Regions from separate parts of the Priestia sp. FSL H7-0729 genome, predicted to be linked through region 1. Evidence: riboswitches for the same ligand, from Rfam matches in the RefSeq annotation. Region 1 holds a riboswitch; each other region holds the start of a gene.
The links. Region 1 has a riboswitch for cyclic di-AMP ahead of MHH93_RS27525 (resuscitation-promoting factor). Riboswitches for the same ligand answer to the same signal wherever they lie in the genome.
Positions count from the first base shown of each region.

Region 2: it holds a riboswitch for cyclic di-AMP, as region 1 does, so the genes downstream of both, MHH93_RS27100 (C40 family peptidase) here and MHH93_RS27525 (resuscitation-promoting factor) in region 1, are expected to answer to the same signal.
Region 3: it holds a riboswitch for cyclic di-AMP, as region 1 does, so the genes downstream of both, MHH93_RS18620 (C40 family peptidase) here and MHH93_RS27525 (resuscitation-promoting factor) in region 1, are expected to answer to the same signal.

Region 1 is NZ_JBBOTQ010000025.1:14,213-21,692, reverse strand. Features, by position in the region: gene MHH93_RS27535 (HD domain-containing protein) at 25-1,302, shown strand; gene MHH93_RS27530 (TatD family hydrolase) at 1,635-2,405, shown strand; cyclic di-AMP (ydaO/yuaA leader) riboswitch at 2,647-2,900, shown strand; gene MHH93_RS27525 (resuscitation-promoting factor) at 3,174-4,358, shown strand; gene rnmV (ribonuclease M5) at 4,513-5,058, shown strand; gene rsmA (16S rRNA (adenine(1518)-N(6)/adenine(1519)-N(6))-dimethyltransferase RsmA) at 5,063-5,965, shown strand; gene yabG (sporulation peptidase YabG) at 6,024-6,920, shown strand; gene veg (biofilm formation stimulator Veg) at 7,074-7,349, shown strand.
Region 2 is NZ_JBBOTQ010000023.1:15,049-22,528, reverse strand. Features, by position in the region: gene MHH93_RS27115 (YwhD family protein) at 1-51, opposite strand, end outside; gene MHH93_RS27110 (M1 family metallopeptidase) at 153-2,144, shown strand; gene MHH93_RS27105 (hypothetical protein) at 2,155-3,006, shown strand; cyclic di-AMP (ydaO/yuaA leader) riboswitch at 3,252-3,389, shown strand; gene MHH93_RS27100 (C40 family peptidase) at 3,393-3,863, shown strand; gene MHH93_RS27095 (GNAT family N-acetyltransferase) at 4,218-4,712, shown strand; gene MHH93_RS27090 (c-type cytochrome) at 4,863-5,219, shown strand; gene rbsK (ribokinase) at 5,294-6,277, opposite strand; gene MHH93_RS27080 (4a-hydroxytetrahydrobiopterin dehydratase) at 6,322-6,618, opposite strand; gene MHH93_RS27075 (hypothetical protein) at 6,870-7,163, opposite strand; gene motA (flagellar motor stator protein MotA) at 7,397-7,480, shown strand, end outside.
Region 3 is NZ_JBBOTQ010000008.1:133,427-140,906, reverse strand. Features, by position in the region: gene MHH93_RS18640 (xanthine phosphoribosyltransferase) at 1-546, shown strand, start outside; gene MHH93_RS18635 (hypothetical protein) at 644-973, shown strand; gene MHH93_RS18630 (hypothetical protein) at 1,093-1,311, shown strand; gene MHH93_RS18625 (carboxymuconolactone decarboxylase family protein) at 1,453-1,782, shown strand; gene MHH93_RS18620 (C40 family peptidase) at 1,882-2,346, opposite strand; cyclic di-AMP (ydaO/yuaA leader) riboswitch at 2,352-2,483, opposite strand; gene pelA (pectate lyase) at 2,912-3,865, shown strand; tRNA gene MHH93_RS18610 (tRNA-Leu) at 4,046-4,130, shown strand; gene xynC (glucuronoarabinoxylan endo-1,4-beta-xylanase XynC) at 4,217-5,902, opposite strand; gene MHH93_RS18600 (divergent polysaccharide deacetylase family protein) at 6,318-7,160, shown strand; gene MHH93_RS18595 (N-acetylmuramoyl-L-alanine amidase family protein) at 7,135-7,480, opposite strand, start outside.

The sequences.
Region 1 (7,480 bases):
AGAAAATTAAAGGAGTGAGTCGACATGGAACAACGTTTAACGGAAGAGAAAGTATTCAAAGATCCGGTACATAATTATATCCACGTGCAAGATCCGGTTATATGGCAGTTAATTAACACCCCGGAATTTCAGCGTTTACGCCGGATTCGTCAACTGGGTACTTCTTACCTTACTTTTCACGGAGCAGAGCACAGTCGGTTTTCACATTCACTAGGTGTTTATGAGATTACACGCAAGATCATCTCTCAATTTGAAAGAAGTCATTATTCGGATTGGCCGAAGGAAGAAAAGATTGTAGCTCTGTGTGCAGCTCTACTTCATGATCTCGGGCATGGGCCATTCTCTCACTCCATCGAGGAAGCTTTTGACATGAATCACGAGGATTGGACTTGTCGCATTATTACAGGTGATACCGAAGTAGGGGCGATCTTAAGACGGTATGCTCCTGATTTTCCTGAGAAAGTCGCGTCTGTCATTCAAAAAACATACGAAAAACCGATTGTGGTGAATTTGGTTACTAGCCCGCTTGATGCAGACCGGATGGACTATTTGCTCAGGGATGCTTATTTTACAGGTGTCAATTACGGCACGATTGACCTTGATCGTATCCTTCGGATGCTGCGTCCCTATCATGGACGGATTGTAGTCAAGGAGTCAGGCATGCATGCTGTGGAGGACTACCTTATGTCTCGATATCAGATGTATTGGCAGATTTACTTCCATCCGGTAACTCGTAGTTCTGAAATTATATTGCGGCAAATATTCAAGCGAGCAAAAACACTCATACAGCATGGTTTTCAATTTCGCTTCATGATTGATCCACTCCCTCAATTATTTGCAGGAGAATTATCCGTAGATGAATATTTGCAGTTGGATGAAGCATTAATTCAGACGGCATTTACGCAGTGGCGCAAGGAGGACGATACTGTTCTGAGTGAGTTATGCGAACGTTTTATGGATCGCAAGTTATATAAGTATGTAGAGCTCGAACAGGTCGACTTGACAATGATGGAAGAGATTCGGGAAGCTTTTGTACAGGCAGGCCTTGATCCCGAATATGATCTTGAAATTGATTTTCCTTCAGATAATCCGTATGATGTGTTTCGTCCGGATGAATCCACGGATAAGCAGATTCTTCTTCTGGATCGACAGGACAATTTACGTGAGTTATCAGAAGTATCTGACATTGTCCGTTCCATCAGTGGTCTTCATCGAGGTAAACATCATTTGTATTACCCGCAAAACAAGGTGGATGCGATTATTCATAAATTACCGTCACATATACGCCCCTATTTCTTGTAATCATGTGGGAATAATCCAATGAAGAATTTCGAGATCAAAAGACTTTCTAAAAGAGCTATTTTTTATGATACAGTAATCTGCTTTAATGGGGCGTATATGTAGATCGACATAATTTTGTAAATGAAAGCAGGCAGAGCGGGCACAATCAGCAATATATAGATGAGAATATTCGTATATCTTCTATATATTGTAGTTGTAAAGAAACAAACGGAATGATGTAATACACAGATTACCCAAAATGTTTTATGTATGAGCCAATAAATTATTGAATGGTATTAATTGAATTTTCAAGAGAAGATAGTCGTCATTTCGACATGAAGGGAGATACAAACATGATGCTGTTCGACACACATACACATCTGGATGCACCACAATTCGACGAGGACCGCGAGGACATGATTCAGCGTGCCGTGGATGCAGGAGTTGGTCGCATGATCAACATTGGTTTTAACCGGGAGACGATTCCAACGACAATGAAACTCGCTGAAACATATGACTTTATCTATGCAGCTGTAGGGTGGCATCCTGTCGATGCGATTACGATGCAGGAGGGTGATCTGGAGTGGATTGCATCTTTATGCAAGCATGAAAAAGTGGTAGCCATCGGTGAGATTGGATTGGATTATCATTGGGACACTTCTCCGAAGGAAGTACAACATCGCGTATTACGACAACAAATTGCTTTGGCCCGTGAAGTGAATATGCCGATTGTCATCCATAATCGGGATGCACATGAGGATATCATAAGAATTTTGCGTGAAGAGAAGGCGGGTGAGGTTGGTGGTGTGATGCACTCGTTCTCGGGCAGTTGGGAAACAGCGAAAAGTTGTCTCGATATGGGCTTCCATCTCTCCTTCGGAGGACCGATCACATTCAAGAATGCAAAGCAACCCAAAGAGGTGCTTGCGAAGGTACCGATGGACCGATTTTTCATTGAAACCGATGCTCCATATTTGACACCTCACCCTTATCGTGGGAAACGAAATGAGACAGCGCATGTACGTCTGGTTGCAGAGGCAGCTGCGGAAATTAAAGGCATTTCGGTGGAGGAAATTGCTGCAATAACCACCAAAAATGCCATGGAACGATTTGGAATTCGTTAAAAAAACGAGTAAATGAGGTGAAAAAGGCAGGTAAGCGGAGTTAATTTGCCCTTTGATCCAAATAAATCAAGAATATTACAATATTTTAACCAAATATTCAGAAAAACGTACTTGATCAACGCTTTACAACATGCATCAAAACAGGATATCATCTTTTCAGTGAATTGTTGTGCGGAAAATTGGACAGATGTTCGGGGGATGAACAAAGGGACACTTTCCGATGAAACAACATTACTTTCATGAATCAGTCTCGCTGAGTCTCCGTTAACGGAGAGCGGGGGAACCAATAGGGCTTAAACATCGGTGTATTTGGCCGATGCGCAACGTTCGTTGACCCAAAAGCAGCGAAGGGAACTGCGAAGCCATATTTGATTTCTTCTTTGGGTCTCGGGGTGAATTCAAGGGCGTCCGCCATGAGCGGGTGACCCAAGATAGGGCGGCTCTCTTTCGCCCGAACCCGACAGCTAACCTCGCAAGCGGAAAAAGAGAGGCAACCTCGTGCATGAATTTCCGATATTCAAAATCATTCGGAAGCCACGAAAGAGTTCCTCTTACACTCTTTCTTTGGCTTTTTTGTTTTTGAATAAAAGAAATGTTGTCATCATACGGTAGGTATTCAGGAGGATGACATCATGTTGCGAAGATTGATTCATGGTGCAGAACCGGATTATGTTGGTCCGATCTGTGTTCTGTAGAAAATTTGGTATAGTCACGTCAAAGACATCATGCGTTACTTTAGACGGCGAGGCTATGAAGGAGGACGGAGAAGTGGGCACATTCCAACCAGAAGAGACCCATGAGTCACGATCATCCAGTAAGTCTTTCGCGTTGCGGTGGAAGCATGAGAACATGCGTCAGATGGCATTGATCGCGATTTTCTCAATTGCGCTTACAATCATGATCTTGTTAGTCGTTTACGGTCAGGCCGGGAAACAAATTTCACTGGTTATTGATGGCAAAGCTCAGGTGGTAGAGACTCGTACAGGAATGCTTCAGGAAATGCTGGAGGAGCAGTCGATCACAGTCAGCCCTCACGACAAGGTATCCATGTCCATGAACGGGGCGATTACAGATGGAGACCGAATCGTTATTGAGCGGGCCGTTCCAGTTAAGATTACGGCAGACGGAGACACCAAGACTCTGTATACAACGGATTCATCGGTAGAAGATGCAATTCAAAAATCAGGTATTCAAGTTGAGAGTAATGATAAAGTGTATCCGGCGCTTGGAACTGCGATCAAAGCGGATATGAAGATCCGTGTAGTGCGCGTAACAAAGCGTACAGTAAATGTAGAGCAACCGATCGCTTACAAAGTAATTAAAACGGCTGACCCTAGCTTGTACAAAGGGGATAACCGTGTCGTTGTGAACGGCAAAGAAGGCACACTTGTACAGCACATCGAAAAGGTATTTCAGGATGGAGAATTGGTCTCCAAAAAAATGGTCGGCAAATCTGTCGCGAATAATCGTGTAGATAAAGTGATTGCTGTCGGCACCAAAGCAAAACCGGTCGTGAAAGAACCTGAGATTCAGACCGTATCGGCACAAACTTCAACAACCAAAAAGGCTACAACAACGAACTCGAAGAAAACATCTGCCTCGGGCAGCAAAGTGATTACCGTATCCGGGACTTCTTTTAAATACTCCAAAGTACTTAAAAATGTATCCATGACTGCCTACTCTTCCGAAGAGCCTGGCATTGGCACTAAAACAGCTTCCGGTACTCGTGTAACGGAAGGGCGCACCATCGCGGTTGATCCCAAAGTCATTCCAATTGGCTGGTGGGTATATATCGAAGGTCTGGGCTTCCGACGTGCGGAAGATACAGGCGGTGCCATTAAAGGCAACAAAATTGACGTATATTATGACAGTGTGAAGCATGCCCTGAATTTTGGACGCAAGAAAGGCAAGACGGTCTACGTGATTGGTCCGGTGAAGCCGGAAGCGAACTAAAATCGTTTTACTTTGAAATGGGAATGCTATAAAATAGTTGCATGAATGATTCATGCGGAATATGCGGCGGAGGAGTCTGAATTCAGTCTCCCCGCCGTTTGGCAGAGAAGAGGATATTCCTCTTCTTTTTGCGTTAGAAAGGAAGAAATGGAACATGATAAAAGAAGTCATTGTGGTGGAAGGCCGTGATGATACGGTAGCCATCCGTCGGGCCGTGGAAGCCGATACAATAGAGACAGGTGGATCAGCCATCAACCAACGTATTCTGAAGCGGATAGCGCTTGCTCAGGAGAGACGGGGAGTCATCGTACTGACAGATCCGGATCATGCCGGCGAACGCATTCGTAAAATCATTGCAAATAAGGTGCCTGGCTGCAAGCATGCCTTCATCCCGGAGGCCGATGCGACGCGCAAAGGGGACATTGGGGTGGAGAACGCCTCACCGGAGGCAATTCGTCATGCTCTGGCACGCGTACATACTTCATACGAAGGTGCTCCGAGCCTGATCGATTGGGAAGATCTAATCGCGGCAGGACTTATCGTGCATCCGCAAGCTGCGGCACGTCGCATGGAGATGGGCAATCTGCTGGGCATCGGATATTGTAACGGTAAGCAGTTCCACAAACGTCTCAGTGTATTTCAGATTACACGGGAAGAGTTCTCTACAGCATTAGCGCAAATTGAACGTGAAGGATTGTGAGCATATGAAGGACATGGAAGAGACGATAGAAATTGCAACGCCCAAGCGAACCAAAGAGATTATTCAAAGACACGGATTTTCATTCAAGAAAAGCTTAGGTCAGAACTTTCTTATCGATCAAAATATACTGAACAAAATCGTGAATGCAGCCGACTTGGACGAGTCCAAGGGTGCGTTAGAGATCGGGCCGGGCATTGGGGCACTTACCGAAAGACTCGCTCGGGTAGCTGGTCCTGTCACAGCCGTAGAGATTGATCAGCGCTTGATCCCCATCCTCGGAGAAGTGATGCAGCCTTATTCCAATGTACGGGTGCATCATGGCGATGTGCTGAAGCTTGATCTGGCTGAACTGTTCCAATCGGATTTTGCATCCGTGGATAAAGTCAGTGTCGTGGCTAATCTGCCCTATTATGTAACGACTCCAATTATGATGAAACTGCTGGAAGAGAAGTTGCCGGTGGACAGCATTGTGGTCATGATCCAAAAAGAAGTGGCTGAACGAATGGCTGCTGCACCGGGATCAAAAGACTACGGCAGTCTGAGCATCGCAGTTCAGTACTACAGTATGCCGGAGCTTGTGTGTATTGTGCCTCCTACGGTCTTCATTCCCCAACCTAATGTGGAGTCGGCTGTCATTAAGCTGAAAGTGCGTGAACAACCACCAGTGGAGATCCCGGATGAAGCACACTACTTCGAAGTGGTACAGGCTTCCTTTGCCCAGCGGAGAAAAACAATCTCGAATAACCTGAAGGCACGCTTCTTCACGAAAGAGAACCGGGAAAAGGCAGACATTCTGCTGGAGCAGGCAGGTATCCAACCATCCCGACGTGGAGAGACGTTAAGTCTGCAAGAGTATGCTACACTCAGCACCGTCATGTGGGAAGCAGGGGTACGTGCAGCGCTGTAAAATTTAATGAACCAAACCGGGTCTCTGCCCATACGATGGGGTAGAGGTGATTACGTTGATGAATATCGGAGACTTGGTCGTTCGGAAGTCATACGGCGGCGATGTGACTTTTCGGGTGGAAGGCCTCCAGTTGGATGCTGCGGTCATTAAAGGGACTGAGTTCCGGCTGATTGCCGATTCCCCGGTGGACGATTTGATACAGGTTCCCTACGAACCACAAAGCGCCAAGACAAGACAGGCGCATATTAAAGCTCATCAGACCCTGTCCCGTCTGCAGCAGAATCGTATGGAACAGGCTGAGCGGAATCGTGAAGGTCTGGCACAGGATTGGTCTGCTCAGCAGGAACCGGCTTATTTTGAGATGCCTGGAAAGGTGCTTCATCTGGATGGAGATCCGAACTATTTGAAAAAAAGTATGGATCTCTATGAGCAACTTCGTGTGCCAGCAGAGGGACAATATGTCCACGAATCGGCAATGGCAGATACCCTATACCGTTTATTACCCAAAGTACGTCCGGATATCGTGGTCATTACGGGTCATGACGGAGTGCTAAAGACACGTCAGCCCTATGACTTATATAGTCTTGGTAGCTATAAGAACTCGCAAAATTTCGTGGCTGCCATTCAGGTGGCCAGACAATATGAACGCCATCTGGACGCACTCACTATTGTGGCAGGCGCCTGTCAGTCCCATTTTGAGGCACTGCTGCGCGCTGGAGCGAACTTTGCCAGTTCTCCAGGCAGGATTCTCATTCATGCACTTGATCCGGTCTATGTGGCAGCTAAGGCCTCCTTCACATCTGTGCGGGATACGGTCAACATGAGTGATGTTCTGCACAATACCATCAGTGGTAGCCAAGGTGTGGGTGGTGTAGAGACACGGGGGAGTTACCGGGTAGGTCTGCCGGGGCTGAATGATTTATCCACTCTAAAAGTGAACCCGTCAGCAGTCTGATGTAGGCCATTTAAAGTCCCAATTTGGGGCTTTTTTTGTTTGCAAAAAAATTCATTGACAACAACTTTTTGATGCTGATATAATAATTAGTTTTGATTTGACAATGACTGTAAAATCCGGTATAATGGACAAGAAAAGAGGTGGTCGTCGACAATGGCTAAAAACACGCTGTTGGATATCAAACGCAATCTCGATGCACATATTGGTCAGAAAATTATGTTGCGGGCTAATGGTGGCCGCCGTAAGACCATTGAACGTACGGGTGTATTGGAAGAAACGTACCCTTCTGTTTTTATTGTTAAGCTTGATGAGGAACAAGAAACTTTCAAGCGAGTATCTTATAGTTATGCGGATATACTTACGGAGTCTGTGGAAGTCATGGTCTTTGACCCGGGCAGCCAGACGCATAGCTCCTACATGGAGACGTAAGTATCGTTTTACAGGCGATTCGCCCCACAAGGCGGGTCGCTTTTTTGTTTTACAAAAAATCACCAAATCGCCTTTTGGGGTTAACCATACATAGTCAGGAATGAGTGAGGAAGGGTCGCGGCATACTAATC
Region 2 (7,480 bases), on a different contig from region 1:
AACGATATTCAAGGCAATCTGTTTTTTGCCGTTTTGCTCGTTTTGGTCCATGTTTATAGCCTCCAAGGGTTGATACAAATATTTTAACTAATAATTGGCCCATTGCAAACATATACATGCTGTAGATGCTTGTCAACGGGAGGTATTTATCGATGATTCCACGACGCGCCAAGAGCTGGCTCACCGCATCCCTGGCCCTGTGTGTGCTGGCCGGAGGGATATGGATCACTCTGGGTTATACTCACTCAACTCATTCCGAATTGCCAACACTTGCCCCGGAATCGGGCAAGCCTAAGGCAAAAGCCCCAACGCCAGCACCTCCAGAAAGTGTACAGACCCCCACTGCCGAAGTGTACAGCAACCGTGTTGTGGAATATCACATGGATGTAAAACTGGTCGAAGGGAACGTACTGGAAGGAACTCAGACGATTACCTGGACACACCCAGGTAAAAAAACCGTCAACGAGCTTTACTTTCATATGTATCCCAACGCCTTCTCTTCTGCTGACACCACCTTTATGAAGGAATCCGGTGGAAAACTTCGGGGTGATATCATGCCTACCAATGGTTATGGCTCGATGAACATTACCGAAATGAAAACGGAGGACGGGCTCTCTCTGCTGCACCGGATGCAGTATGTGCAACCAGATGACGGAAACATCAAGGACACCACACTCATTAAAGTCCGCTTACCCAAACCCGTCAAAGGCGGGGAAAGCATTACAATCCATACCCGATTTGTGGTGAATCTGCCGAAAATTTTCGCCCGGATGGGAACTGCTGATGATTTTGTCATGGCAGGTCAATGGTTCCCCAAAATAAGTGCATATGAACCTGTGGGCAGACGCGGACGGACAACAGAAGGCTGGAATCTGCATCAATACCATGGCAATTCAGAGTTTTACGCCGACTTCGGTATATATAGTGTGCGTATTCGGGTGCCTGAAACATACAAAGTTGCTGCTACCGGATTTCCGACACAACAAGCCGTGGTGAAGAACGGAGAAAAGGTTTATCAATTCTATGCCGATGATGTGCATGATTTCGCCTGGGCAGCTTCACCGGATTTTGTCTACGCCGAGGAACCCTTTTCTGCACCCAATGTGCCCGGTGTACGAATCAAGTTATATCTGGACCCTGCTCATCAGGATTTGAAAGAACGTTATTTCTACGCCGCTAAAGCCGCACTAGCCAATTATAGCAAATGGTTTGGCCCATATCCTTACGCTACCTTATCCATCGTTGTTCCACCCAAATCGGGGAACGGTGCTGGAGGTATGGAATACCCTACGCTGGTTACAGCCTTTGGAGCCGATGATACCACTCCAGGTTATGACCTGGAACGTACCGTAGTCCACGAGATCGGACACCAATATTTCTACGGTATGGTTGCCAGCAACGAATTCGAGGAAGCCTGGCTGGATGAGGGGTTCACCTCTTATGCAGAAGACAAACTGATGGAGCAGGAATACGGATTGATTCCGAATCTGCCGGTACAATCAGGCCTGATTACGTCTCCTTCGTCTTTAACCCAAGAATCCTGGAAGTTCGATTCACAGAATGAGTATGCAGCCAATGTCTACACACGTGGCAAGCTTGTATTGCTTGGTATTGAACATCAAGTCGGCACAAAAAAGATGGAACGCATTCTCTCTACCTATGTGAAGAAGTACCGTTTCAAACATCCCACTTCGGCTGATTTCCAGAACGTTGTGGAACAAGTGACACGCACTTCCTGGTCTGAATATTTTGATCATTACGTCTACGGTGACGGGATGGCTGACTTTGCTGTAGAAAAGATTCGTGTTACGCCCATACAGAAAGACGGTCAAACATGGTACGAGTCATCCGTAACAATCGCCAAAAAAGGTAGTGATTACAACGCCGTTCCTGTTCGAATTGCTTTTGAAGACGGACATACCCTCACCAAGCAATGGGATGGCAAAGAAGATCGCATTACTTATAAATTAACTCACACATCACCCGTATCCTGGGCCATGACCGATCCACTGTACACGATCGTGCTGGAGAACCGCCATATGAACAATTTCCTGAAATCCGGACTGGATGAGCAGACGAAATCCCGCTGGAGCATAAGTGTAACCAAACTAATAGAAGCCATATTCGGAGGTCTGTCATGGTGAGGTGGAAACGGTGAAAGCGAAAATACGTGAAGGCTGGTTTCTCGTCCGTCAGCATATGTTCATTGCGGCACTCTTATTTCTTTATCAACTCATATGGGGATATTTCTTCTATCGAATGGTACAATCGGCAGTCATCCCACTCCTCCTGCGCTATCCAGATCCTGATGCCGGGGAGCTGAGTACACTTTTGTTCAAAATGGAAAGCCAACTTAACTTGTCTACCCATCCGGAGGTTCATCGTTATCTATGGATTCTCGGGGGCATGCTGCTGGTTCGCATGTTGATTAGCCCCCTGATTCAGGCCGGACTGCTCTACTCACTTCAGCACTTTAATTCTACAGAAGAGCGCATCCCATTCGTCCGCGGAATCAGAAACCTGTGGAAACCGATGATGCTGCTCCACACCATACGTACATTATTGATACTTCTGCCCGCCTACTGGCTCATACCTAAGCTCTACTCGATCCTCATGGACGGATTTCATTCCCTTCAATTACTTGTACCTGGCATACCTTATGTTGCTGCCTGGATTGTATATGGTTGGATCATCCACCATGCCCTGCTCTACATGCAGTTCGGTGTTTCGGCACCAGAAGGAGAAGGTGGGGCTCACGGTACTCTCAAGGCACTCTGGATTGCACTGCGTCATCTCTTCGCCGTAATCGGCATTGCACTCCTGTTGGGCGGAGTTCATCTACTCGTCTTCGGGGCATTCACTTCAGCCTCATGGTTAGTAACGGGGCTTACCGGACTTATACTACAACAGACGTATCCACTAGCCAGATGTCTATTGAGTCTGTGGAAAATATGCAGCCATTTCCGATTATGGCAGTCCAAAATAGCCAAAGGTGAGAGCAGATAGTTTAAAAATTGTTACCATCACATGTTAAACTTATGGCCTGATATGTACTTATAAATAGGCAAACCTCAACCTTTCCCCGTCAAAGGTCGAGGTTTTTTTTGCTAATTTTGTTGCTAAACGTTGCCAAAGCCGTACTCCTCTGTTACAATAATCGCAGTGAGTTTTTAGTAACAACTTTGTAATCTTTACATTCATATTTGTAACTACTTAAAATTAAATCGTCATTTCTTGATTTCGCAGGTGCATAACTAGCATAGCCAAATTCCTGGCACCTGGGAAGCGGGGGAACCAGTTATGGGTGAATTGATCTTGCTACAGAGGGATCATAGGGGACCTTCAACCGAATCCTTAAGCTAACCTCGCAGGCGTTGGAAGGGGAATATCTCTTGTTCAAGAAGAAATTAACCGCAGCTGTACTTAGCATCACATTCGCATTATCGCTTGGTGCAGGTAGCGCATTCGCAGATTCAAAAATGGACGCAGTAATTGATTCAGCAATGGGAACTACATACAAAAGTGGGGGAACAACGCTTAACGGCTTTGACTGCTCCGGATTTACACGATATGTATTCGACAAATTGGGTATTGATCTGGCACGCCAATCGAGTTCCCAATTCGACATGGGCGATTCTGTATCCCGCATGGAAATGAGAGCTGGCGATCTGGTATTCTTTAATACAACAGGTAAAGGCGTATCACATGTAGGAATCTTTGTAGGGGATGGAAAGTTCGCACACTCCTCTTCTTCCAAAGGCGTGACGATCAGTGCATTGAGTGAAAATTATTGGGCCAATCGTTATGTTGGCGCTAAACGGATTATGAGCACGGACGCGTATGAATCACTGGCCCTTGACTAGGGACAAGCTGAGCAACATGATGCTGTAACCATTAACCATACTGGAACGAAGCAAGAAGCATAACAGAACCGCCCGGTACATTCTCCGCAGGAATGTATCCGGCGGTTTTTTTGTGCTTCCATCCTGATTCATGTGGCAAGTTACACTCGGGGTATATCTTGCCACATCAACAGGTTCATTTTTCGTTCATTCGTCCGTGCCCTTATGATGTTTTTACCCATCCTGTTATAATATAAACGAAATTACCGGAACTTTTGTTTCATATTTTTTCTGGTAAGGCAGACTTGCTAAATGAATATCTCTTTTGTAGAGTGGACAAAGAGTTCTGTTTCAAGGAAAGGAGCATACAGGTGTATGAAGGAAGCCCCTTTGATGTTTCACGTTGTACCCATGCAAGAAGAACATGCGGAGCTCATCTGCAGTTGGCAGTATGATCCGCCTTACAATATCTACAGCTGGCTCCTTTGGGAGCAGATGAAAGCGCTGGAAGTGGAATTCGGAGATGCACAGCTGCGGCAGGAGCAATATGCGATCGTTCTGGATCAGAATGATCGTGTAAGTGGATTTGCTCAATACTTTCCGCTTCAAGGGGTAACCCGGATTGGTCTCGGCATGCATCCAGAGCTGTGTGGTCAGGGTCAAGGGACAGCTTTTGTTACGGCCATTGTACAAGAAGCTATTCGCCGAAATCCCACGAATGAGATTGATCTTGAAGTGCTTACTTGGAACACTCGTGCCATTCAAGTCTATCTGAAGAGTGGATTTGTCACCCAGGATACATATGAACGACAGACCCCAAGCGGCTTGAAGCCCTTTCACTGTATGGTTTATGAAGGGCCTCGTGATTAAAACCCATTGCAAAGCAACCAAATTTGCGCCTTGTTATGTGATTAGTTCAAAAATTTCCCACAAAATGCTATGATGTCAGTACAGGTTCCGTTATAATGATATGGATAGTTTCAGGTTAGATGATCTTTCATTCTGGAGGGGACATAAGGGATGCACAAATGGATCATGAGCGGAGTATTTTTTGCAGCATGCGCTTTAGCTATTGTTTTAATGTTTACGCTTCCAGGGAAAGAAGAAGTGGCTGAAGAAGCCAAGCCAACCATGCCGGAAGTCACATTGGATGCCGGACAGGCTGAAGCACTGGTCAAAGCGAATTGTATCTCCTGTCACGGGGATCAGCTTCAGGGTGGCGTAGGACCTGCTCTGGCCAACATCGGCAGCCAGGATGATCTGGAGAAGATCTACTCTACGATTGTCAAAGGTAAAGGTGGTATGCCTTCCTTCAAGGGCAAACTGCAGGATGAAGAGATTGCCAATATCGCCATGTGGCTTTCAGAGAAGAAATAATCTCTGCACGCGCATAACAAAGAGGCCCTTAATCCCCTTTTGGGAAAATAAGAGCCTCTTTGTTATGCCATTGATTAGGCCTCTGCTGCATGCTCAGCCAGAAAGGCCTCCACTTCACGTGCAGACGGCATCCCGGACTGGGCGCCGAGCTTCGTCACGGATAACGCGGCCGCACCCATGGCGAAGCCTACGGCCGCGTCCAACGTCTCACCGCGCGCGAGGGCTACCGCCAGCGCGCCGTTGAAGCAATCGCCAGCGCCGGTCGTATCGACGGCGCTTACGGCGTAGCCGGGCGCACGGCATGCGCCGGCACGCCCTGCCTGTACGCGGCCACCAGGCGCCGCAGCGTATACAGCCCCCTCGGGGCCGAGCGTCGTGACGACAGCGGCCCCGAGGGATGCGGCGAGCTCTGCGACCGCCGCATCCAAGTCTTCCGGCCGGAGGTGATCCCGGCCGGTAAGCACGGCAAGCTCACTGCGGTTCGGCGTGACAACGTCGACGCACCGCAGGAGCTCCTGGGGCAGACCCGGCACCGCGGGAGCCGGGTTGAGCACCACCAGTGCGCTGCCTTCAGCCGCCAGTTGGGCGGCGCGGGTAACCGCTGGCAGCGGGATCTCCAGCTGCAGCAGCACCGCTGCGGCTGCAGTCAGGCTTTTTACCGTATCCGCCTCTTCCAGCATCTCAGGCACAACTTGCCCATTCGCACCAGGAATAACGATAATCCGGTTGTCTCCCCGAGAGAGCCAAATGGAAGCTGTTCCTGTAACCGTGTCTTCCAATCTGCGAACCTGCGAGACATCTGCGCCACTTTCCGTCAGACTGTGCAGCAGACGTTCGCCAAAACCGTCCGATCCCACCGCACCAATCATCGTCGTCTGTCCACCCAGACGCGCAGCAGCAACAGCCTGGTTCGCCCCTTTACCCCCAGCAAGATAATGCAGTTCCTCACCGCTCACCGTCTCTCCCTCTTCCGGAATCGTGTCTGTCTTCACCACGAGATCCATATTGAGACTGCCTACGACAGCAATAAGAGGTTGTTCCTGATTATAGTCTGACATGTATGGTTCACTCACTTCCGGCCGCGCGACAATAACCGAATTCGTTATTCCGACCTCATTTTGTCATAAGCTTCGTTATATTGCCCGGCTTCCTTAATATCTACAGATGTGATACCTCCCGCATCCCATGACGTGAGACGCAGCGTAACCGTTGTATAGTCAATCGTAATAAAAGGATGATGATTGAATGCTTCCGAGATCGCAGCGACCTCATCCACAAATGCAATCCCTTTCATGTAGTTGGAGAACACGAATTTGCGTACAATCCACCGTCCCTCTTCCAGTTCCCAGCCTTCCAGCCTTCCCAGATGAGCTTCGACTTCCTCTTGCGAAAAAACCATGCGTTATCTTCCTCCCCATAGGATGGTACATTACAGACGTCTGTCCGAATAACCACCAACACCTTTGGCGCTATCGTCAGCAATTTCAAAGGCCAGGCTCACCGCCATGCGGTTGGCCCATTTCACGACTAACATCTTACCACGGACAAGCTTCAAAATTCAATCAACTTAAATGGCATAGAGCCAATAACCATAAGGCTTTGAGGAAAATTCCAGTTCCATTCATCCCTCTAAAAATACATGTATACACACTAAATTAAAGGCACAAACGTCAACTCTTCTTCCCCAATCAAAATATGAATGCGGTGCTGCTCCTTATCATGGATGACCACACCACTTCCAACCGGAATGATCGATTCCTCACCCAGCGCATAGAACAGATCCTCCGCCAACGCCTCATCTACTTCAAGTTGCTCAGGTGCCCCGAGTCTCTCCCACTCTTCCGCGTCCATTTCAAAGAAAACATACCGATCCGGTATGCGTCCGATTGCCGTTGTCAAATCTGTCAAAATTCCTTCATAATCCCGTCCATGCTTTACGCCCATTGGCTTTTCACTCCTATTCGGCCCCTAAGGAGCGGATTTGATCTTATTATACCTGAAAATAACCCTTAAAAAAAAAGGCCTTCTGGTCGATAAATACATATATGACCGTTTTAACTGTTTCAGCAACCGTAAGGAATGCCTGACATTGAACGGATTGCGGCCAAAAATTCGTCCGGAAGCCCGAATACAGCCGCTTGAAAGGATTCAATTTTATCTCATGGATGAGGTGTATGATGAACATTTCAACGATTATTGGACTAGTTTTTGGACTGGTCTCCCTTGTACTCGGTATGTTCCTGAAGGGTGCGCCCTTAATC
Region 3 (7,480 bases), on a different contig from region 1:
GTAGTCATCTCGGATCAAGTATTGAAGCTGGATGGTCTGCTGAACCATCAGATTGATCCTGCATTAACAATGGAGATGGGACGTGAGTTCGCTGCCCGTTTTCGTGAAAGTGGAGTGACTCGGGTGATCACGGTGGAATCCTCAGGGATTCCGGTTGCGTTTGCCGCAGCGTATGAACTTGGGGTGCCACTTGTATTCGCCCGTCGCAAAAAAACACTTCTGGCTGATCCTGATGCTTACTGTGAACGTGTTCCTTCCTTTACCAAAGGAATTGTAACGGACATTATGGTATCACGCGAGTTCATTCATGAGAATGACCGTATTTTGTTCATTGATGATATTATTGCCAATGGAGATGCCGCTCGTGGCGTCATCAAAATAATTGAGCGTTCCGGTGCGGAACTCGTCGGATTCGGCGTTGTGGTCGAGAAAAGTTTCCAGGCAGGTGCACGCACGATTCGTGAACAGGGGATTCCGGTGGAAGCCTTGGTACGCATTCGTTCTCTGAACGATGGAACGGTACAATTTGACGATAACGAAATGTGACATTTTAAAGGAATAGGGCCTATTTTTTGAACTATGCCTTTGCATGACCGCGGATTTCATTTATAATGGGGTTATGTTAGGGAGAGGAGGCAACACCATGGGGAACCAACCGGCAACAGAACAATTTTTTAATGATAAGCTGGCGGAATCGAAAGTTCATTTTGAACGTGCCCTGGATTGTAAACATACGGAATTCGATGACCTTTATCCCTATATGATTGAACATCCTCAATTTTTCTGGTACAAACGCTACGTTGCCTGGTCAGAATTACTGACGATTGTAGGCTTATGCGAAGAGTTGTCCTTCTCTTGGAAAGAACAATTTACACCGCATCAAGTGGAGTACCTTGAAGAACGTGTGATGTCCGCCAAAGTGCTTGATTTTTGGTTCGAGAAGAACGACAGCAAAGAGCACGCGCAGCGGTAACTTTCAGTCGGGACATAATTTCGAATGACATGACAGTCCAATACAGTCACGTGAGACCTAAATGACTTTTCATTTAGGTCTCTTTTTGTAAATAAATTTGGAATATAGGAGCCATGCGCATGATTAGTGATACACAATTGGATGCCCTGCGTCTGTCAGGTGAGAAAGTCAGAGTAGTACGGGACGAGCTGGAATCGAACGATGTAACCGGGATTGTTGTTGCCTGGGATGGGGAGCAGGTACTTATCCGTCGTCAGAATCGACGTGTCGTCAAGTTGGATCGTGGTTACCGATATCAGTTATTCAGCGAACCGCGCCAGAGCCCACTTGGTGAGTAACAACTAGTACCAGGGCAGAACCGTGAGCGTTTAAATGTTTGGAATTACCATGATTACTTGGCATAATTGTCTCGCTCGGGAGAGAAGATAGGTACAGTGAGGAAGATCTGTAACTATAGCCGAGAGGGTGTGCTACAAGCCATGACATTGATGAATGATAAAGTTCATGCCTACAAAGATCAGATTGGAGCATTAAGCGATGTGCTGCCAGGTGTGGTCAAGTCGTATCATGAGTTTACGGGAGAATGTTTTCAACCTGGTGTGATTGATGCCAAGACAAAACAGCTGATTGCGCTCGGCATTGGATTGTTCGCCAACAATGAGGTATGTACCTTCTACCATGTAGAAGAAGCCCGTGCCAAGGGCGCTACAGATCAGGAGATTATGGAGACCGTTGCTGTGGCCGGAGCTGTAGGCGGCGGACATGCCTTGTCTCAGGGCGCGATGCGAGTGCAGAAGGCGCTGCATTAAGTGCAGATGGGGTAGTCAAAGACTGTTCTCATAAAAGGGAAGACAAACAAAAAGAGGAGGTTCCGAATTGATCCGGAACCTCCTCTTTCTTTATCCTGCCTACATTTTACCCAACATTTTATCATACATAAACTGTCCAGTTACCCGACGTGCTGTCACGTAGCGGTCATTGAAGTATGGATTCGATAACTTCGTGATGCTTACACCTTTACTGCTGGAGGCGTGAGCAAACTGTCCGCCGCCGATATAAACACCTGTATGTGAAATGCCTTTGCCTGTTGTGTTAAAGAACACCAGATCACCTGTCCGAACATTGCTCTTGGCTACCGGAGTACCTGCTTTGGCTTGCTGTTGCGAAGTGCGTGGCAATTCAATGCTGTATTTGTTGAAAATATATCTCATAAACCCGGAACAATCGAAGCCGGCCAGAGTCGTGCCACCCCACTTGTAAGGTATACCTGTCATGTTGTTCACTACGGAGTTAATACTGCTTGCCTCTGTGCTTGTTGCCCCGGATGTAAATAGTACAGCCGCTCCAAAAATGGAGATAATCAGTTTTTTCAAAATCAATGTTCTCCCTTCGATGCCTACGGAGTTAGCTAAGGGTTCGGTAGAAGGTTCCCTATATTTCCTATGTATAAGAATAATTCACCCAAAATGGTTCCCCCGTTTTCAAATCTGAAACTCGGCAAATGAATAATTAAGTTTTTGTAACTATTTGAAACTATATTGCATAAATGCGTAATTGTCAAACCCATTTAAAACCCTTCTTAGTGCCCCAATGTTATCGGAATTACAGTTTTTTTAGGCAAGAAGGGATTAAGTTTGGGTATCATTCATGACAAAAACGTCATTATTGATTCGTTTAAGACGAATTTGGATAAATAAATAGGTTTGTCATGAGTTGAAAGAACTATTCCGTTATGTAGAATTAAAGAGATTATATTGATTAAGTTGCATATATTGACAAAAATATATTTTTTGCATATTATCTCATTATCCACACCACATATTGGATGAAAATAGATTTTATTGGTTTATACATTCAAATGAAGGAGGTGTAGGGACTGGCTTATAGGTAAGGTAGAACTTTGGGTTTTATTAAAATGAACATGGGAGAGTGTTACATTTGAAAGCGAAGAAAATAGTTACTTTTGTCCTGGCATGCACCATGGTGTTCTCAACAGTTGGAATGGCAGTTTTCCCTGTAGCGACGGTATCTGCTGCAGATGCATCGGGAACCACAGCGAGTATTTCTGATATTTTGAAGAACCAGCTGCCGGATGGAGGTTGGAGAAAAGATTATAAACAAACAAGCGGAGAGTGGGCGAAGTCCACGATAGACAACAAGGCTACATACTCAGAAATTAGAAGATTGGCGAAAGAATTTAAGAAGACGAATGATCCGCGTTACTCCGCAGCTGCAATCAAAGGAATTAACTTTTTGATCAATATGCAGTATTCGAACGGCGGATGGCCGCAAGTCTATCAAAGCTCCGGATATCACAAACATATCACTTACAATGACGATGCCATGATTAATGTGATGATCATGCTCGATGAAGTAGCATCACGCAAAGGTGATTTCTCGTTTATCGACAGTACACTTGCCAATCGCAGTAAAAATTCAGTTGCCAAAGGTGTGGAGGCGATTCTGAATACACAAGTCGTTTCAGGCGGCAAGTTGACAGCGTGGGGACAACAACATGATTCCAGTTCCCTTAAACCGGCGAGCGCAAGAATCTACGAAGTACCATCGTTGACAGCTGGAGAGAGTGTAACGATTGTTAAATTCCTGAAAACGAGACCTGCCAACGCCAAAATTACCGCATCCATTAAAGGAGCGGAGGAATGGTTTAACAAGGTGAAAATTACGGGTTACAAGTATGAAAGAGCCAATGGAGATAGCAAAATTATCGCTGACTCCAAAGCGGCACCGATTTGGGCACGCTTCTATGAGATCGGAACGGATAAACCAATCTTTATTGGTCGTGACGGGGTAGTTAAATACAAATTAAGTGAGATTGATAAAGAAAGAAGAGGCGGTTACGCATGGTATGGTAACTGGCCTTCCAAGCTGTAATTTGTAGTATCCGTTGCATTCGCTTTAATGAACTTATAACAATGAGCATTTAAAGGTAAAGCCCGAATCGACATGGACGTCTGGTTCGGGCTTTCATGTTATTATTTTCAGTATTGACATGATAGATTCTGCATGATATATTATTTCTTGTCGCTGAGATTGGTCAGTGAGATACAATATGCGGTCGTGGCGGAATTGGCAGACGCGCACGGTTCAGGTCCGTGTGGGCTAACCCCCCGTGGAGGTTCGAGTCCTCTCGACCGCATCTAATAAAAAGACTCCTTAAGCTAACGCTTAAGGAGTCTTTTTTGTTTGCTTTTTTTGATATTATCTTTTTAGTCTGACGGACCTTTATTGTGCTGCGGTAATATTAATGCTGTCAATATTCGGTCCTTCGGTTCCCGTGGTTACAACTTTCAAGGTATTGGTTCCCGTGTTCATGGGGACCTGTATTGTTTTTTCAACCCAAGTGGACCAGCTTCCTGTTGCCGGAAAGGACTCGTTGCTGATGACTTTGGCTCCGTTAACAAAAATGTCAAGGTTACGGGTTCCGCTTTCCAGCGCATAACGAATCTTTACGTTTTTGGTACCTGTAATCGTATTGTTAATGGCGTTCCATTGAATGGCTGAACCAGTCGTTGCATTGAAGTTGACATACCCGGAGCCAGTGTAACCAGGGTAGATCGTTTCAATGGTAGCATCCGTAAGAGTTGTTCCGGTCTCGGCTTCATAAGTAGTGCCACTACCTGTATTTCCGCCGTTATTCCCGCCAGTAATGTTGGCAACAAACGTTGTTACGCTCTGAGCCGGGAGCTGTGCCGTGAAGGCCCCATTGGATACGTTAAGCGAGGCCGCACTTGCCAGGTTGCGACTGCTGTCCGTAACCCATGAGGACACCGTGGAGGCATTACCATTTTGCAGAACGAATTTTTGGCTTGTGGCCGAAGTTCCACGGTTAATTGCTACGACAACGACCTTGTTATCCCCTTTGTAGGCAGAAACAAATGTGTTCGTATCCGGGTTTTTGGTTGCATCCACTCTGAGATAGCCAGGACGTACAAATTTGGAGAAATGGGCCATATTATACCCGCGTTTGCTTATGGTACCGTCTTCTTTCATCGGACCATACTGTCTGCGGATGTACCACCACACATAGGCTTGGAAATCACCTTCTACCATGGCATTGTGCATGTGATAGGAAACTTCTAGTGCTTCAGGCCAGCGGTCTGCTGAATTGTTGTCACTGTTTGGAACATACACCTCAGTCATCCACAGTTCTTTGCCAGCTCCTTTTTGCTTAAAGAGAGGGTAGGCAAAATTCGAAATCTGGGTTCCGTACGTATGTGCTCCCAGAATGTCCATGTTGGCAAGGGCCTGCGGATCATTCAGGATTGGGTCAGATATGTTCTTTAAGTACTGGAAGGATTCAGGTGCCATGACTTTGGTACCTTGAATGGAACCAGCATTTTCTTTCATGAATCGAAGGATCTCTTGTGGAGTCCACCAGGTCCAGTCATGAGCATAATCCGGTTCATTTTGTACCGAAATGGCATAGAGATCTACACCGTTATTTTTCATGTAGGATACAAAGTCGTTCAGATGTTGCGCATATGCGGCATACTTGTCGTATTTCAGACGTTTGGCATTTGTATCCCCGTTACGGTTGAATGTTTCAACCATACTGCTCGGAGGATTCCAAGGGGATGCGAATACGATAGCCCCCTTTTCAATAGCCCGTTTGGCTGTGGCAACTTCACGATACCAGTTATTAGAATCTGGATCGACGTAGATCCTGAGAATTGAAAAGCCTAACTGATTCTGGTCGTTACCGAAAGCAGTTTCACGCTGAGCGGGCGTCAGATCACCAATCCAGGCAGGAAGGTTAATACCCCCAAAACCCTTGATCAGTTGTTTTTCCGAGGACAAATTAATGTTGGCATCACTTGCCGCCGAAACTTGTGTAGGACTTAACATGAGGGGCAGAGCTGTTAAGCAGGCCAATAAAACATTGATCGTTTTTTTGAATTTGAATTTCATTACTGTCATCCTCCTCGATAATGGTAAATGGTTACATAGAGAAACCGCGACCAGGGTAACAAATAAGAAGAATTGATAGTCTGCATTTATTTTATGTAAACCCTTTCAAAACCCCCTTCCACAAATCATAGGAAAGAAATAAAACACACTAACTTCTTTCATTTGTTGATTCTACTAAATAATTCCTATACTGAAAACCTGACAAATTACAGTATTTCTTCTAATTAATCTCTTTTTTCTACGGTTCAATGACAGTTCCTGTCTGAATAGAAAGGTGAAGAGTGGGATGTTGTAGATTCTCGGCTAAGATAGAGGTCTCCAATGGTGGAATGTTGTTTTAAGGAAGGCTTTGGCTTACATATTACTCCCTTCAATATCAAACAATGAGATCACAGAAACTTACGGGGAGGGAATCATGATGAAGGAAAAGAGAAAGCACTACTATCGGTTCATTGCAGGTTGCATGGCATTGTTGATTGTCATTTGCGCAGGCATATCGGCAGGAGGGAAAACAGCGGCCGCTTCAGAATCCACATCGAATCACAAACGGTTAGCGATTATTATCGATGATGTTGGTAACGACATGAAGGGTACGGCGGAGATCCTGGCGATGCCAGTTAAACTAACGGTAGCAGTTATGCCTTTTTTGCAGACAACGAAGAAAGATGCGATAGCTGCACATGAAAAGGGAATGGATGTAATTGTGCACATGCCCATGGAACCCAAAAAAGGAAGACCTGAATGGCTGGGCCCGGGTGCAATCACATCCAATCTGACAGACGAAGAAGTCCGCTCACGCGTGGAGAAAGCAATCGATGATGTGCCTTACGCGATTGGCATGAACAATCATATGGGTTCCAAAATTACTTCGGACAAACGCATCATGTCCATTGTGCTCGATGTATGCAAAGAGCGGGGCCTCTTCTTTGTCGACAGCCGTACGAATTTTCGCTCCGTGGTGGGGGAACTTGCCATATCCAAAAATATGCCGCCTGTAGGTAATGACATTTTCCTGGATGATCAAAACTCCAAGCAACACATTCGCAAGCAAATGAATCTGGCAGCTCAGCGATCCATCGACAAGAATATATGTGTTGTCATTGGTCATGTCGGACATACGGGGATGAACACCTCCGCAGTGATTCGTGAATCCGTCTCCCGTCTGCAGGGGCAGGTTGAGTTTGTAGGAATCGGTGATCTGGTTCGAGATGTGTGGCAATGGCAGTCTGCACCTACACTACCGACAGATAATAAATAATGCCCTTGGCAATAGACTCTGCGATTCGTTTTTGCTCAGCGGGATCACTCATTCTGGCTCGATCTTCGGCATTGCTCAAAAATCCGGTTTCGACGATGACGGCAGGTTGCTTCACGTAATTCAATAGATAAAAGGGCTTGCCCCACACAACCCCGTGCTCCGTTCCGAACAATTGGTTCATGGCGTTCTGAATGGATTGGGCCAGCAAATAACTCCTGCCTTCCTTCTGGTGCAGTACCACCGGACCGTGTGCAGCCGATCGGGGACTCCAGTTCGCATGGATGCTGACGACGATATCTGTACTTACTTCTTCGCTAAGG